Regions from separate parts of the Paraliobacillus sp. JSM ZJ581 genome, predicted to be linked through region 1. Evidence: predicted binding sites of a transcription regulator. Region 1 holds the regulator's gene; the other holds the start of a gene.
The links. The regulator LexA, encoded in region 1, represses DNA repair genes until DNA is damaged. The targets are predictions, from matches to a motif close to CGAACATATGTTCG.

Region 1 (3,443 bases):
GTATTTTGGGTAACGATACAGAATGGAATGTAAAATACTTCCGGAATGATGTTGGCATTGGCGTAGATGGTAAAGCAGGACCGGTTACATTTGGAGAATTATTTGGATGATATAAAAAGGAGCACTTAGTTGTGCTCCCAGTTAGCTTTAAGGTTATTAAATAATTAATGCAAGTAACAACTTAAGAGAGTCTTATTTATTAACCTTTGATACTTCAATACCAATAACTTTTGAGTCTTCAAATGCAAATTCGATATTTATCCCTTTATCTTTATCAAAATAACCTAAAACTTTATCACTTGAATCATCCCGTATATAATAATTTTCACCATATTCAGTAATTATAGTTTGTTTAGAGCTGCCGATTCCTACTTTCTTATTTTTATTATATTGTTTATCAGAGAAAAAATAGCGTTTAACAATACCGTTTACAATCTGAAATTGCGCATATTTGTATTCTTGAGATCCATATTTCAAATACATACTATTCTTTGTTTCCTCAGTAGAATTTGGTTCTCCAAAAGCTTCTTTTACTTCCAATTCAGTTGATCCGATTTTAATAGCATTTAATTCCTCTTTTAATTCTGTATCACTTGTTTGTTCATAAAAATTCATCTTGTCTTCACTTCCACAACTTGCTAATAATATCAGACTAAACAATCCAATTATTATCTTGTAGGTTTTAGCTTTCATTTTTTCACCTCAATCTAAAAGTTTTGTTATTTTTTCTATGAATTCTCAAAAAAGAAATAACCACAATTTTAAGGGAGTGGTTATATTAAATAAAGGAGGGGTGCTAATGTGGTCTGGTATCATAGAAAAAAGCATGTATCTCTTAAGTAAAATATAATTACGATAGTCTCGATATATATAACAAATAACAAAATCAACCATATATAGTAATAGGCTCATTTTAATCTAAAGAAAATATAAATGCTAGAGTGAAACAATTACAAAAGAAAGGTTTTAACTTTTTCATTGATGCTTTAAAAACAAGCGCTTTACTCAAAGGAGTAAAGCGCTTGTTTAATGGATGTCACGATATAGACCAATAACTTTACCTAATATAGATACATTTTGATAAATTAAAGGTTCCATTGTCGCATTTTCAGGTTGTAGACGAATATAATTATTTTCTTTAAAGAATCGTTTTACTGTTGCTTCTTCCTCATCTGTCATTGCAACAACAATTTCGCCATTTTGAGCTGTTTGTTGCTGTTTTACAATTACCATGTCACCATCTAGTATGCCTGCTTCGATCATACTTTCTCCCTCAATAACTAAGACAAAAATAGATTGATCCGTAGCATCGCCATGAGTCAGTGATAGAGGTAGTGGTACATATTCCTCGATATTTTCAATCGCTGTAATAGGTAAACCAGCTGTAACCTTTCCAATGACTGGTGCAAAAGTCGCTTCTTTTTTTAAGATACCTAATTGATCATCTTCTAAGTTAAGCACTTCGATGGCTCTAGGTTTGGTTGGATCTCTTCTTATGTAGCCTTTTTTTTCTAATCGAGATAGGTGCCCATGTACGGTTGAACTAGAAGCTAAGCCAACTGCTTCACCAATTTCTCTAACAGAAGGTGGGTAACCTTTATCTAAAACTTCTTTTTTGATGAAATCAAGAATTGCTTGTTGCCGTTTTGATATTTTTATCATAAACGATCACCTCCGTACATATTTTTTACTAGTAATAGTATAGCATGCAAGGATAAAAAAGACAAACGTAAGTTCGAGTAAAATGGTTGACAAGAACTTTTGTTCGTATATAATGATATGTAGATGCGAACAAAGGTTCTTAAATTATAAAAACAGGAGGCATTTAATATGTTTACTAAAATATCAAAAGCAGATGCATTCTATTTCATTTTATTTATTTTTACGTTAGTATTTATGTATGTAGGATTAGTAACAAGTTAATAGTTTAATAGATTGTAGGTATGAGTATGCGAGCAATAATTTATTGTAGAGTAAGTACAGAAAAGGAAGAACAAGCGTCTTCATTATCTAGACAAAAACAGGAATTAATACGACTTGCGCAAGATAAAAATATAGATGTTATTGATATAATTGAAGAAAAACAAAGTGGATATGAGATTGAACGTCAAGGAATATTAACCTTACTAGAAAGGTGTGGATCTGGCGAAATTGACTGTATACTAATTCAGGATGAAACAAGGCTTGGTAGAGGAAATACTAAAATAGCATTGTTTCATCAGTTTTCTAAATTAGGTATTAAAATTTATGCCTTGTCTAATCAAGGAGAATTACAATTATCTGAAGCAGATAGCATGGTCTTACAAATTGTAGGGATCGTAGAAGAATATCAAAGGAAGATTCACAATATAAAGATTAAACGTGGTATAAAGCGAGCTATGGAGAACGGGTACCAACCTGAAAAAAATCTCGCCCATAAACATCAAGCGCCAGGACGTGAACGAATAGAGTTCCCAATAGAAGAAGTTATAAAGCTAAAGGAAAATAAATTAACATTTGCTGAAATCGCATCGACTCTTCGAGGGCTAGGGTATAATGTTTCTAAAGCTACTGTACATCGCAGATATCAAGAATATGTAACACTTGAAAAAGAAGGTACATTTCATATAGAATAAAAAGACAAGGTTCAAGTATGATTACCTTGTCTTTTTTAATTTTTGAATTTTCTAATAAAGAAGGTGAACCAACGTGTTATCTAAAGAAAAAATCAATCGAATAAATGAATTAGCAAACAAATCAAAGAAATATGGTCTAACTGATAAAGAAAAACAAGAGCAGCAAGAATTAAGGAAAGACTATTTAAAAAACGTAAGAAAATCCTTTAAAAATCAATTTAAAGGAATGAAAATTGTTGATCCTAATGGAGAAGATGTCACACCAAAAAAAGTTAAAGATCTACAAAAAGAGGATGAATTATAATTTGGTGTCTCGAAAGCTTGTGAAATATCTTTTTTCATTATAGGATAAATATATGTACATAATTTTTAAATATTGAAAGGAGTAACAAAGATGGCGAAACAAATCGAACAGCTTTCAATTAACACAGTAAGAACCCTTGCAATAGATGCAATTGAGCACGCAAATTCCGGACATCCGGGACTTCCAATGGGGGCTGCCCCAATGGCATATACATTGTGGACTGACTTCATGGATCATAATCCTAAAAACTCAAGCTGGTTCAACCGTGATCGCTTTGTTTTATCAGCAGGACACGGTTCAATGTTATTATATTCTTTACTTCACTTATCAGGATATAAAGTTACCATTGATGATTTAAAAAATTTCAGACAGTGGGGCTCTAAGACACCTGGTCATCCTGAAGTAACACATACGGATGGTGTGGAAGCTACTACTGGTCCACTTGGGCAAGGGATTGCAATGTCTGTAGGGATGGCAATGGCAGAAGCACATTTAGCAGCAAAGTATAACAGAGATCAATACAA
Region 2 (3,443 bases), on a different contig from region 1:
TACATCATACTTTCCTACACGTAAATCTCGAATAATTTCAATACGTTCTAACGTTTTTATCTCAGAATGTAGATAAGCCACTTTCATACCAATTTCTTTTAAATAATCCGTTAAATCCTCTGACATTTTTTTCGTTAATGTTGTGACTAATACACGTTCCTTTCGTTCAATCCGCTTATTAATTTGACCAATGAGATCATCAATTTGACCATCAATTGGACGAACTTCTACTTTCGGATCAAGCAAGCCAGTTGGTCTAATAATTTGCTCAGTCATTTGTGGTGTATGCTCTAATTCATAAGGTCCTGGTGTCGCTGATACAAAAACAAATTGATTCGCTTTTTGTTCAAACTCTTCAAATGTAAGTGGACGGTTATCAAGTGCAGAAGGTAAACGAAAACCGTGATCTACTAATACTTGCTTACGGGCTTTATCTCCATTAAACATCCCACGTACTTGCGGGAGTGTTACGTGTGATTCATCTATAACGATCATGAAGTCATCAGGAAAATAATCGATAAGCGTATAAGGTGTTGATCCAGGCTCTCTTAATGTCAAATGTCTAGAATAGTTCTCAATTCCTGAACAAAAACCCATTTCTCCCATCATTTCTAGATCATAACGTGTTCGTTGTTCAATTCGTTGTGCTTCTAATAATTTATTATTTTCACGAAAATAGTTCAGCTGTTCTTCTAATTCTTTTTCAATATTTTTCATGGCGATCTTTAATTTTTCTTCTCCAGTAACAAAGTGTGAAGCAGGGAAAATAGCAATATGCTCACGCTCACCTATAATTTCACCTGTTAAAGCGTCTACTTCACGAATCCGATCAATTTCATCTCCAAAGAATTCCACTCGTACACAATGTTCCTCTCTTGATGCTGGGATAATTTCTACAGAATCGCCTCGAACACGGAATGTACCGCGTTGAAAATCGATGTCATTTCGAGCATATTGAATGCTCACTAACTCACGCAATAATGCATCTCGATCTTTTTCCATTCCGACACGAACAGATAATACTTGATTCCGATATTCTTCTGGTGATCCTAAACCGTATATACATGACACACTAGCAACAATAAGCACATCATTTCTTTCAAACAAAGATGAGGTTGCTGAGTGTCGTAATTTATCTATTTCATCATTTATACTTGCATCCTTTTCAATAAATGTATCTGTAGAGGGAACATAAGCTTCTGGTTGATAATAGTCATAATAACTAACAAAATACTCTACAGCATTATTTGGGAAAAACTCTTTAAATTCACTATATAATTGCCCTGCTAAGGTTTTGTTATGGGCAATTACTAATGTTGGCTTATTCACTTCTTTAATTACATTGGACATGGTGAATGTCTTACCTGTACCAGTAGCCCCTAGCAATGTCTGTGCGCGTCTGCCTGATGTAATTCCGTTCACTAACTCTTTGATTGCTTGTGGTTGGTCCCCTTGAGGACTATATTTAGAAACTAAGTCAAAGGTTTCAGCCATGATCGATCCTCCGTTCTTCTTTCACCTAATCTAGTTTACCACATTATACTACAAATCAAACAAAAAGCGAACAAATATTCGTTGTTTGTGTTTTTTTATTCACATACACTTTAAATACAAACCAATAGAACAAACAACAAGTAAACGAATAAAAAACAAAACACGTCCTAAAGCAGCTTGACTGCTTTAGGACGTGAACGAATAATAATTCAGTTGACTATTCTGACTCACCAACGTCGTTTAACGTAGAACCTGAATTATCATTCCCAAACCTTATAAATTACTTCATTATTTAATATGTTTGATCGTATTTGTTTACTTCTAATAAATCTATCAATTTAATCTCTTTATGCTTATCTTGGAACCAGCGAAGCGCAAAATCATTTTTAAATAACACTAAGGATGACCCTTCTCGATCCTTCACAAGTAAATTTCGCTCATCAAACAAAGTCGTATCAACCTTTTCTTCTTCTAACCATCTAGGGATTCGTTCACCCATAGATTCAAGAACAACATCAACATTGTACTCATTTTTCATGCGATGTTCAAATACTTGATACTGTAATTCTCCGACTGCCCCGATGATATAGCTTTCCATCGGATAAGTTGTAAACAGTTGAATTGCACCTTCTTGTACTAACTGTTCTAACCCTTTTTTGAACTGTTTTGATTTCATCACATTCTTCGCAGTCACTCTTTTAAATAACTCAGGTGGAAACTGCGGAAGTTCTTCATAAGCAAACATATCTTTTCCTTGAATTAACGTATCACCAATACGGTATACATTCGGATCATAAATACCGACGATATCACCAGGGTAGGCTTCCTCAATCGTATCTCTTGATGATGCAACAAATTGCTGGGTTTGTGAAAGCTTAATTGTTTTCCCTGTCCGCTCCAAAGTAACACTCATTCCACGTTCGAATTTTCCGGAACAGACACGCAAGAACGCTACACGATCACGATGTGCTGGGTTCATGTTGGCTTGTATTTTAAAAATAAAACCTGAAAATGTTTCTTTGTCTGGTTGAACTAAACCTTCCGTGGACTTTCTCGGATTTGGACTCGGTGCCATTTCAATAAACGTGTCAAAAAACGTCTGCACACCGAATGGAGCCAATGCACTTCCAAAGAACACTGGTGTTTGATCTCCTTGCAATACTGTCTCTAAAGAAAAGGCATCTCCTGCTTCATCTAATAATTCGAGTTCTTCTTCTGTTTCTTGAAAAGTTGGATTTTGCACAAGCGATGCATGTGCTTCATCTTCTAATTGATCGTAAGGGATATATGTTTCCTCTTCATTACCGTTAAACCTAACGAATTGTTTATGGAATCGATCAAAAATACCTAAGAAACGTTTTCCCATACCTACTGGCCAATTCATTGGATATGTCTCGATATCCAATACTTCTTCAATTTGCTCCAATAAGGCTAATGGTTCACGTCCTTCACGATCCATTTTATTAATGAAAGTGAAAATAGGAATCCCTCGCATTTTACATACTTTAAACAGTTTAATTGTCTGAGCTTCAATACCTTTAGTAGCATCGATAATCATGACAACACTATCTACAGCGGTTAACGTACGATACGTATCTTCACTAAAATCTTCGTGACCCGGTGTATCTAAAATATTAACTTTATAATCTTTATACGGAAAGTTCATTACACTAGATGTAACAGATATACCCCGTTGTTTCTCAATTTCCATCCAATCTGATGTAGCGAATTTCCCTGATTTCTTTCCTTTAACCGTTCCTGCTGATCGAATAAGATTTCCAGACAACAAAAGTTTTTCTGTTAATGTCGTCTTACCAGCATCCGGGTGCGAAATAATTGCAAACGTTTTTCTTTTATTTACTTCTTCTAAAATAGTCATTAGATAAATCCCTTTCTTTGTAAAAGTTTCATTTCATTCAATTGTTATAAGGGATCTTTTACATCGGCAT

Region 2: the regulator LexA is predicted to act here: its motif matches at 1,562-1,575, upstream of uvrB (excinuclease ABC subunit UvrB).

What each region holds. Positions count from the first base shown of each region.
Region 1 covers NZ_JBISEP010000001.1:147,158-150,600, reverse strand. Annotated here, with positions in the region: gene ACH6CY_RS00850 (peptidoglycan-binding domain-containing protein) at 1-110, shown strand, start outside; gene ACH6CY_RS00845 (hypothetical protein) at 193-693, opposite strand; gene lexA (transcriptional repressor LexA) at 1,027-1,662, opposite strand; gene ACH6CY_RS00835 (YneB family resolvase-like protein) at 1,950-2,615, shown strand; gene ACH6CY_RS00830 (DUF896 domain-containing protein) at 2,689-2,919, shown strand; gene tkt (transketolase) at 3,010-3,443, shown strand, end outside.
Region 2 covers NZ_JBISEP010000017.1:40,198-43,640, forward strand. Annotated here, with positions in the region: gene uvrB (excinuclease ABC subunit UvrB) at 1-1,494, opposite strand, end outside; gene ACH6CY_RS10355 (peptide chain release factor 3) at 1,787-3,373, opposite strand.